DNA from 3 places in the Paenibacillus sp. FSL R7-0204 genome. Region 1 is predicted to be linked to each of the others. Evidence: a T-box and tRNA genes for the amino acid it is inferred to sense, from the RefSeq annotation. Region 1 holds a T-box; the other regions hold tRNA genes.
What was found. A T-box is a leader RNA that pairs with one kind of tRNA and senses whether it is charged. The one in region 1 lies ahead of MKX42_RS05255 (glutamine--tRNA ligase/YqeY domain fusion protein), so its partner is inferred to be a tRNA-Gln.
Positions count from the first base shown of each region.

Region 1 (3,249 bases):
TAATCTGCTGTATAAAATACAATAGAAGCTGTATTTGGGCCGATTTTAATGAAATCTAATGTACAAAGTGCAGGCAACGCTTTACTTCTAACCAGTATTTTCTCCCGCTTGTCGACCATTAGCTTGGCAGGCGCATCACGCAAATCAGCGATGCTCCTATAACAGGAGCATCGCTGCATGTGTAACTCTTTGAGCTTTTAAGAAAATTGCCTTGGCGTAGCCAGTCCGTACAGCGTTCCTAGAATGTGTATATATTACACTTCCCCGGATGTGGCCGCGTTGCCCTTCCAGGTGTCCTTAAGCGGGACGATTCGGTTGAACACCAGCTTCTGAGCTGTGCTATACCTGCTGTCGATGCAGAAATAGCCGTGACGCAGGAACTGGTAGGTGTCCCCGGGCTGAGGGTTACCCGCAAGCGGCTCCAGCAGGCAATCCGTGAGCAGAGTTACGGAACTCGGGTTGATGTATTCCTCCCAGCTCTCGCCCTCCTCCTTCGGCCCGCTGTTATCCGTCAGCAGCTGTTCATACAGGTATACATCACTTTTCAGCGCATGTGCAGCGGAGACCCATTGCACGGTCCCCTTCACCTTCCGGCCGCTTAATGCACCGCCGCTCTTGGTCTCCGGGTCGTAGGTGCACCGCAGTTCGAGGACGGCCCCCGTCTGCGCATCCTTAATGACCTCATGGCAGCGGATAATATAACCGCCCTTAAGCCGCACCTCGCCGCCTGGAACCAGTCTGCGGAAGCCCTTCACAGGCACCTCCATGAAATCGGCCCGCTCGATGTAGAGCGTGCCGGAGAACGGTACTTCTCTTGAACCCAGCTCGGCATTCTCTGGGTTGTTAGGGATCGGAAGCAGCTCAGAGGCCCCTTCAGCGTAATTGGTAAGCACGACCTTCAGCGGGTCCAGTACCGCCATGACCGCCGGCACCTTCGCCTTCAGGTCCTGTCTCAGGCAATGCTCCAGCAGCGAGAAATCCACCATGGCCGTATTCCGGACCATCCCGATCTCCCGGACAAAATCCCTGATGCTCTCCGGCGTGAATCCCCTTCTGCGCAGCCCGCTGAGCGTAGGCAGCCGCGGATCATCCCAGCCGTCCACATAATTCCCGGCAACCAGCTCCCGGAGATACCGCTTGCTGGTGACCACTCCCGTCAGGTTCACCCGGCCGAATTCCCTTTGCCTCGGGGCTTCAGGGATCTCCAGCTCCCGCAGCACCCACTCATACAGCGGCCGGTGATCCTTGAACTCGATCGAGCAGAGCGAATGCGTCACCCCTTCCAGCGCATCCTGAATCGGATGGGCGAAATCATACATCGGGTAGATGCACCAGGCAACGCCCGTGCGGTAATGCGCGGCATGAATAATCCGGTACAGCACCGGATCTCGCAGATTCATGTTCGGCGAGGCCATGTCGATCTTGGCCCGCAGCACTTTAGCGCCATTCGGATAGCTCCCCGCACGCATCTCCCGGAACAGCCGCAGATTCTCCTCCGGCGTTCGGCTGCGGTAAGGACTGTCCTTCCCCGGCCCGGTTAAGGTCCCCCGGTAAGCCGTTACCTCTGCTGCCGTCATATCACAGACATAGGCTTTCCCCTTCAGAATGAGCGTCTCTGCCCTGCGGTAGATCTCCTCCGAATAATCGGAGCCGTAGTAGATGTGCTCCCCTGGACTGCAGCCCAGCCATTCAAGGTCACGGATGATTGCCTCCGCATATTCCTTATCCTCTTTGAGCGGGTTGGTATCATCGAAGCGCAGATGGAAGCGGCCGCCGTATTTACGGGCAATTTCCACGTTTGTATGGATGGCAAAAGCACTCCCGATATGCAGATAGCCATTGGGCTCCGGTGGAAACCGGGTGCAGATCTCCCTGCTGAAGACTCCCGCCTCCACATCTTCTCTAATCAGCCTATCCATATAATTCTCCGGCAGAGCCGGTCCATTATTGTCCGTCATTCCAATCTCCTCCTGTTTATGGGTAGCATGCCGCCTTCGCTGGATACAACAAAAAAGAACCTCACCTCCAAGACCGTAAGTCTTGGGGACGAAATTCTCGCGGTACCACCCCAGGTTTATTAATATGTCACCATATTAATCTCATCAAGTACGGCGCTGCCATCACGCAGGGCTTATACTCTAGCTCTGTAACAGGAGCTCCTGTCGTACCATCCCCGGCTGCTGCCTGGTTCCGGTAAGCCGCTCAGAGGCTTGTTTCCATTCAGTCTTCCCTGCTCCTTCACACCAGCCGGAGCTCTCTGTGAGGGAAGAACCCGAATGTACTCTTCTCGTCATCGCGTTTGCTTTATTGGATACAGAATAACAAAACACACACCGGGTGTAAAGGGCCGTACCGGACTGCCTGGGGCAGCCGCCTACGCCTCTGCCGGGTCCTGGCTGAGCGCCGCCAGCAGCTCCAATGCTTCCTCATGCTCCGGCTCGATCAGCAGGGATCTGCGCGTATAATCCAGCGCTGCCTCATCATCCTCCTGCTCATAGCTGCAGATCGCCAGGCAGTACAGCACGGTAATTACAGGCTCTTCCGTACTTGACGCAAGCGAATGCTCCAGGAAGCGGCGGGATTCCCCGTACTGCTCCATCTCGAACAGCAGCAGGCCGCAGTCCAGCGCCAAATCATACTTTTGCGGCATCGGGTAGAAGCCCCGCCACATCCGGTCGATCCCCCGCTGAAGGTCCAGCAGCTCCTCGTCGCTGGCATCCGGCAGCAGCGCAGAGATCCGTTCGGCGCTCTGAATGAACAGCTCCGCGTCATAGCCCCCCAGCCGCCAGAAGGCCAGAATCTGCTGCATGCCGATGGTGTCGTAATTCTTGTCGATCCATACCTTCAGGCTGAAGAAATCATCCGGCCCGAACCGCTCGACAAACCGCCGGTAGGCCAGCCGGGTATGTGGATGCAGCATCGGCTCCTCCAGCATCAGGATACAGCCCACATTAAGATTTTTATAATGATGCTGCGTGAATTGGGATTGTGCACCCTTCCGTTCAAAATAATGCACCAGCGCATGATAATTCGCCGTAAGCGAGATGCTTCCGTGATGAATCAGCTTTGGCGGCTCGGCGAACTCCCAGTTCTCCAGCCGGTGGTCTCCCTTATCGGCAGTGAGCAGCAGGAAGCTTCCCCGGGAGAGTGCCCCCAGACGCTCCATGCAGGACAGGGCCGCCTCCGGGAACAGCACATGTGAATCCTCCAGCTTGTCCAGATAGAACGAGATCACTTCATGATAAGGAT
Region 1 covers NZ_JBBOCA010000001.1:1,154,779-1,158,027, reverse strand. The annotation lists gene MKX42_RS05255 (glutamine--tRNA ligase/YqeY domain fusion protein) at 255-1,958, opposite strand; T-box leader at 2,040-2,303, opposite strand; gene MKX42_RS05250 (tetratricopeptide repeat protein) at 2,375-3,249, opposite strand, start outside.

Region 2 (3,249 bases), 150 kb from region 1:
GAATTACAGAACAAGGATTGGTCAGCATCATTCCAATAGATGATCATATCTATCGAGTCTTGATGATCGATATGGAGAGACGAAACGTCTCCAAGGATGAGAGCGTTACATTGGAAGAGTTTCGTTCATCGCTCATCCGTACGACTGGAAGCGACCTGGGATTGAACGATGTGAAATGGATGTCCCGATTTGGAAATGCTACACGGCAAGCGGGACGCTATCGGAATGGTCGATTGTTCTTGGCGGGAGATTCGGCGCATATTCATTTTCCCGCTGGTGGACAGGGAATGAACGTCGGCTTACAAGAAGCGATGAACCTAGGCTGGAAGCTTGCAGGAGCAATCAAAGGCTGGGCTCCAGACTGGCTATTAGACAGTTATCATGCCGAACGTTTTCCATGGAATACGGCCTTGCTCCGGAATACCGAGGTCCAAACCCTGCTTCTGGACGTGACGCCTCTCATCACGGAACTGCGAAGCATGCTGGCTAATCTGATTCAAATACCGGAGGCTAATTATCAAATCGCTGCACAAATTTCCGCCCTGGACGTACATTATGCACCCGGCGCTGAAGCGCGTTCCCATCCTTTAAACGGGAAACGTTTCAAAGATCTAAGCTTAAAGCTGAAAGACGGGCAATTAATTAACTCCTATCCACTCCTGCACAAAGGTACTTTTCTTCTGTTGCATTTCCATTCTAATGAACAGAATAGCGGTCAATGGGAAACGTATAGCAACCTTCAAGTTGTACATGCCTCTTTAGCTGAGGCTGATGCGGATTGGAACGACGTCCACACGGCGCTTATTCGGCCGGATGGACATATTGCCTGGGCGATTTCTCTATCCGATCCCAATCCAATTCAAATCATAAAAGAAGGAATCATTCGCTGGTGTGGAGACATTACCGTGTAGTAATTCGTTTGGGGTGTGTAACTGCCTTCCCATTGGGTGAACTTGTATTTGGGGGCGTCTGGATAAACTAAAATCACGCAGTGTTGTCTTGCTAGGGTCGAAGCCAAGGAACTCCCGGTGGCGCTCGTTATCCTTGACCGGCCGGCGGAACTGGCGACTGGAGGAATTTTTGCGGTAGCGGAAATGATTCGGAAAAATAAGAACAGCCCATTAGACTTTTCATCTAATGGGCTGTTCTTACTAAAATTATACCGGCGAGAGGACTCGAACCTCCACGGTTTCCCACTCGATTTTGAGTCGAGCGCGTCTGCCATTCCGCCACGCCGGCGTATACATATATAATTTCCAGAAAAATAATGGAGGTGCCACCCAGATTTGAACTGGGGATAAAGCTTTTGCAGAGCTTTGCCTTACCACTTGGCTATGGCACCACATGAAATGGAGCGGACGACGGGAATCGAACCCGCGACCCTCGCCTTGGCAAGGCGATGCTCTACCGCTGAGCCACGTCCGCATATAATGGCTGGGGATATAGGAATCGAACCTATGAATGACGGAGTCAAAGTCCGTTGCCTTACCGCTTGGCTAATCCCCAATATATTTTTTAAAAGAAAATGGGGCGACCGATGGGTCTCGAACCCACGAATGCCGGAACCACAATCCGGTGCGTTAACCCCTTCGCCACGGTCGCCATGTGAAGCTTTTAAGTTGTATTCCTATGTAATTCTTATAAAAGAAAATGGGGCGACCGATGGGTCTCGAACCCACGAATGCCGGAACCACAATCCGGTGCGTTAACCCCTTCGCCACGGTCGCCATATGATTCTTTTATATGAAATTACTTGGCAGGGGCAGCAGGAATTGAACCCACACCAACGGTTTTGGAGACCGTTGTTCTACCTTTAAACTATGCCCCTAAAAAATGGTGGAGGCTGATGGATTCGAACCACCGAACACGTACGTGAGCAGATTTACAGTCTGATGCGTTTGGCCACTTCGCTAAGCCTCCACGGATGGTGCCGGCGAGAGGACTTGAACCCCCAACCTACTGATTACAAGTCAGTTGCTCTACCAATTGAGCTACACCGGCATATTAAGTTGTATATGGTGGCGCGGGAGGGAATCGAACCCCCGACACAAGGATTTTCAGTCCTTTGCTCTACCGACTGAGCTACCGAGCCATATAAATGTTTTGGTAAAAATGGCGGAACCGACGGGATTCGAACCCGCGATCTCCTGCGTGACAGGCAGGCATGTTAGGCCAACTACACCACGGTTCCATGTTTGGCACTTTGGGGTCCCCGGAAAGTATTCGGAATATGCTACAGAGCATCTCTTCACTTTGTGGGGATAAATTGCGGGGGCAGGATTTGAACCTGCGGCCTTCGGGTTATGAGCCCGACGAGCTACCGGGCTGCTCCACCCCGCGTCATTGTACAAAATCTATTCGGTTAAGATAGATGGTGGAGGCTGAGGGGTTCGAACCCCCGACCCTCTGCTTGTAAGGCAGATGCTCTCCCAGCTGAGCTAAGCCTCCATATATGACTCGTATGGGATTCGAACCCATGTTACCTCCGTGAAAGGGAGGTGTCTTAACCCCTTGACCAACGAGCCATGCTGTGTAAAAACTTCAGTGAGAAGTAATGCTACGGAGAGAGAGGGATACTCTTCACTTCGTTACGAGATTGCGAAGCAGTGCTAACGAAGCCTATGCTCCAACGAACCACTGAGGGTTCTCATCCCTTTGCAGAGAAGTAATGCTACGGAGAGAGAGGGATTCGAACCCTCGAGACGCTTGTGGCGCCTACACGATTTCCAATCGTGCTCCTTCGGCCAAACTCGGACACCTCTCCATATGGCTCCCCGAACAGGACTCGAACCTGTGACAACTCGATTAACAGTCGAGTGCTCTACCAACTGAGCTATCAGGGAATATACATGCCAGGCTTGATCGCCTGAAAACTGAATCCGAAACGAATCTGCGTTGTAGAGTTTGGATAAGCCCTCGACCGATTAGTATTGGTCAGCTCCATGCATTGCTGCACTTCCACCTCCAACCTATCTACCTCGTCGTCTTCAAGGGGTCTTACTAATTGGGAAATCTCATCTTGAGGGGGGCTTCACGCTTAGATGCTTTCAGCGCTTATCCCGTCCGTACGTAGCTACTCAGCCATGCTCCTGGCGGAACAACTGATGCACCAGCGGTACGTCCATCCCGGTCCTCTCGTACTAAGGACAGCTCCTCTCAAATTTCCTGCGCCCACGACAGATAGGGACCGAACTGTCTCACGACGTTCTGAACCCAGCTCGCGTACCGCTTTAATGGGCGAACAGCCCA
Region 2 covers NZ_JBBOCA010000001.1:1,300,086-1,303,334, reverse strand. The annotation lists gene MKX42_RS05920 (monooxygenase) at 1-911, shown strand, start outside; tRNA gene MKX42_RS05915 (tRNA-Leu) at 1,161-1,239, opposite strand; tRNA gene MKX42_RS05910 (tRNA-Cys) at 1,269-1,342, opposite strand; tRNA gene MKX42_RS05905 (tRNA-Gly) at 1,351-1,425, opposite strand; tRNA gene MKX42_RS05900 (tRNA-Gln) at 1,432-1,506, opposite strand; tRNA gene MKX42_RS05895 (tRNA-His) at 1,527-1,602, opposite strand; tRNA gene MKX42_RS05890 (tRNA-His) at 1,652-1,727, opposite strand; tRNA gene MKX42_RS05885 (tRNA-Trp) at 1,755-1,828, opposite strand; tRNA gene MKX42_RS05880 (tRNA-Tyr) at 1,835-1,920, opposite strand; tRNA gene MKX42_RS05875 (tRNA-Thr) at 1,926-2,001, opposite strand; tRNA gene MKX42_RS05870 (tRNA-Phe) at 2,017-2,092, opposite strand; tRNA gene MKX42_RS05865 (tRNA-Asp) at 2,114-2,191, opposite strand; tRNA gene MKX42_RS05860 (tRNA-Met) at 2,267-2,340, opposite strand; tRNA gene MKX42_RS05855 (tRNA-Val) at 2,373-2,448, opposite strand; tRNA gene MKX42_RS05850 (tRNA-Glu) at 2,454-2,525, opposite strand; tRNA gene MKX42_RS05845 (tRNA-Ser) at 2,675-2,764, opposite strand; tRNA gene MKX42_RS05840 (tRNA-Asn) at 2,768-2,843, opposite strand; rRNA gene MKX42_RS05835 (23S ribosomal RNA) at 2,905-3,249, opposite strand, start outside.
Region 2: it encodes a tRNA-Gln, which carries the amino acid that the T-box ahead of MKX42_RS05255 (glutamine--tRNA ligase/YqeY domain fusion protein) is inferred to sense. The anticodon was not compared.

Region 3 (3,249 bases), 5.7 Mb from region 1:
ACCCTGGGGATAACAGGCTTATCTCCCCCAAGAGTCCACATCGACGGGGAGGTTTGGCACCTCGATGTCGGCTCATCGCATCCTGGGGCTGAAGTAGGTCCCAAGGGTTGGGCTGTTCGCCCATTAAAGCGGTACGCGAGCTGGGTTCAGAACGTCGTGAGACAGTTCGGTCCCTATCTGTCGTGGGCGCAGGAAATTTGAGAGGAGCTGTCCTTAGTACGAGAGGACCGGGATGGACGTACCGCTGGTGCATCAGTTGTTCCGCCAGGAGCATGGCTGAGTAGCTACGTACGGACGGGATAAGCGCTGAAAGCATCTAAGCGTGAAGCCCCCCTCAAGATGAGATTTCCCAATTAGTAAGACCCCTTGAAGACGACGAGGTAGATAGGTTGGAGGTGGAAGTGCAGCAATGCATGGAGCTGACCAATACTAATCGGTCGAGGGCTTATCCAAAAGTTTTAACACGCAGATTCGTTTCGGATTCAGTTTTCAGGAATCAAATTCCTGAAGCATTTACGCTGTAAATGCCCGTTTGGTGGCGATAGCGGAGGGGTTCCACACGTACCCATCCCGAACACGACCGTTAAGCCCTCCAGCGCCGATGGTACTTGGACCGAAGGGTCCTGGGAGAGTAGGACGCCGCCAAGCGGACCATCCACACACACTGTGGTATTTTTTTTGCCCTAATTGATTACATATTCCCTGATAGCTCAGTTGGTAGAGCACTCGACTGTTAATCGAGTTGTCACAGGTTCGAGTCCTGTTCGGGGAGCCATATGGAGAGGTGTCCGAGTTTGGCCGAAGGAGCACGATTGGAAATCGTGTAGGCGCCACAAGCGTCTCGAGGGTTCGAATCCCTCTCTCTCCGTAGCATTACTTCTCTGCAAAGGGATGAGAACCCTCAGTGGTTCGTTGGAGCATAGGCTTCGTTAGCACTGCTTCGCAATCTCGTAACGAAGTGAAGAGTATCCCTCTCTCTCCGTAGCATTACTTCTCACTGAAGTTTTTACACAGCATGGCTCGTTGGTCAAGGGGTTAAGACACCTCCCTTTCACGGAGGTAACATGGGTTCGAATCCCATACGAGTCACCAATTTCTTCTCTGAATGATGGGATGAGAAATCCCTGGGTTCGTTGAAGCATAGGCATCGTAAGGAATGCTCCGCAATCTCGTAACGGAGTGAAGAGTATCCCATACGAGTCATATATGGAGGCTTAGCTCAGCTGGGAGAGCATCTGCCTTACAAGCAGAGGGTCGGGGGTTCGAACCCCTCAGCCTCCACCATCTATCTTAACCGAATAGATTTTGTACAATGACGCGGGGTGGAGCAGCCCGGTAGCTCGTCGGGCTCATAACCCGAAGGCCGCAGGTTCAAATCCTGCCCCCGCAATTTATCCCCACAAAGTGAAGAGATGCTCTGTAGCATATTCCGAATACTTTCCGGGGACCCCAAAGTGCCAAACATGGAACCGTGGTGTAGTTGGCCTAACATGCCTGCCTGTCACGCAGGAGATCGCGGGTTCGAATCCCGTCGGTTCCGCCATTTTAATTGGTATTAAGACATGAGGGATTGAGCATCCTATATCTCGAAGTATAGAGTATCCATCCGATTCCGTAGTATTTTGCTAATTATAATATTGGGGATTAGCCAAGCGGTAAGGCAACGGACTTTGACTCCGTCATTCATAGGTTCGATTCCTATATCCCCAGCCATCTATTTTCGATTGTTTCTCTTATGAGAGCCATTAGCTCAGTTGGTAGAGCACCTGACTTTTAATCAGGGTGTCGAAGGTTCGAGTCCTTCATGGCTCACCATTTTCTTGTAACGTGTGCGCGTGTGGCGGAATGGCAGACGCACCAGACTTAGGATCTGGCGTTTCACGACGTGGGGGTTCAAGTCCCTTCACGCGCACCATGTTTTTGCGGACGTGGCTCAGCGGTAGAGCATCGCCTTGCCAAGGCGAGGGTCGCGGGTTCGATTCCCGTCGTCCGCTCCATATAGATTTTGCGCCCTTAGCTCAGCTGGATAGAGCGTTTGACTACGAATCAAAAGGCCGGGAGTTCGAATCTCTCAGGGCGCGCCATTATTACTTCACTGATTTAACTTTTGTATTAACGGGATGTAGCTCAGCTTGGTAGAGCACCTGGTTTGGGACCAGGGGGTCGCATGTTCAAATCGTGTCATCCCGATACTTCATTTCACCTATGCGGGTGTAGTTCAATGGTAGAACTTCAGCCTTCCAAGCTGATAGCGTGGGTTCGATTCCCATCACCCGCTTATATCTGTATCGCATGAGTCCGTCAGCCCTATGGGGAAGGCGGACTTTTTTTGCTATTTGGAAATGTATGCGGAAATCCGAATACAATCGATGCTGCTGCGATAAAGTATTGGCCCATGCTTCGCAACCCGTAACATTGTTAAGAAATCCTGCAAGAAATGCAGCAATGCTGCCCAATAGAAGCGACCGATGCTGAAATCCTGCAAGAAATGCAACAAAGCCCGCGCTAATTTGCTCTAATCACCGGAATTCCTGCAAATGATGCAACAATATAGTGTAGCCCGTAACATTGTTAAGAAATCTTGCAAGATGTGCAACAATGCGGCTCAATGCAAACAGTCGGTGAGAGAAAATACTTATTATTGAAAAATATAGGATGTGTAAGCACCGCCATTAAAGTAAGAAACACTTCAGAACGTGTGCGAAACACCGAACACAATAGAATTCAGAGTATCAATGAGCCAGGGTGCTAAGGGCTGCAGCTGTCAAATGGCCGCCAGAAGGCAGAGAGATGGAGAGAAGGCAGGTTGATGGAGAAAAGTGAGCTTCGTGTAAGAGTGGTATAGAGGCACCAGTATCATTCACCCGCCAGGGTGATTTTGTTGTAAGGGCCGGGATGTTGCAATAGTATGGGAGGGCGTTATGTTTCTATAGAACTGATATAGTATAACTATTGGACTATTGGATCATAGGCAACACTTACTTGGAAACTGAGGAGCATTTGTTATGACAGACAAAGTAATACGGATTTTCAGAATCATTAACGCCATTCAGTCGAACCCGGGGATTACCGCAGCAGACTTGGCTTTTAGGTGCGAGGTGAATATTAGAACGATCTACAGGGATCTTGAGGTGATCAGCCACTTTGCACCGGTTACGAATGAAGGAAGAGGTACGGGCTACCGGTTCATGGGCAAATTCTTTTTATATCCGCTGGATTTCTCGGAGCAGGAGTCGCTGGCATTCTCAC
Region 3 covers NZ_JBBOCA010000001.1:6,896,675-6,899,923, reverse strand. The annotation lists rRNA gene MKX42_RS29840 (23S ribosomal RNA) at 1-453, shown strand, start outside; rRNA gene rrf (5S ribosomal RNA) at 532-648, shown strand; tRNA gene MKX42_RS29830 (tRNA-Asn) at 700-775, shown strand; tRNA gene MKX42_RS29825 (tRNA-Ser) at 779-868, shown strand; tRNA gene MKX42_RS29820 (tRNA-Glu) at 1,018-1,092, shown strand; tRNA gene MKX42_RS29815 (tRNA-Val) at 1,209-1,284, shown strand; tRNA gene MKX42_RS29810 (tRNA-Met) at 1,317-1,390, shown strand; tRNA gene MKX42_RS29805 (tRNA-Asp) at 1,466-1,543, shown strand; tRNA gene MKX42_RS29800 (tRNA-Gln) at 1,639-1,713, shown strand; tRNA gene MKX42_RS29795 (tRNA-Lys) at 1,740-1,815, shown strand; tRNA gene MKX42_RS29790 (tRNA-Leu) at 1,832-1,915, shown strand; tRNA gene MKX42_RS29785 (tRNA-Gly) at 1,923-1,997, shown strand; tRNA gene MKX42_RS29780 (tRNA-Arg) at 2,008-2,084, shown strand; tRNA gene MKX42_RS29775 (tRNA-Pro) at 2,117-2,190, shown strand; tRNA gene MKX42_RS29770 (tRNA-Gly) at 2,208-2,278, shown strand; gene MKX42_RS29765 (helix-turn-helix transcriptional regulator) at 3,006-3,249, shown strand, end outside.
Region 3: it encodes a tRNA-Gln, which carries the amino acid that the T-box ahead of MKX42_RS05255 (glutamine--tRNA ligase/YqeY domain fusion protein) is inferred to sense. The anticodon was not compared.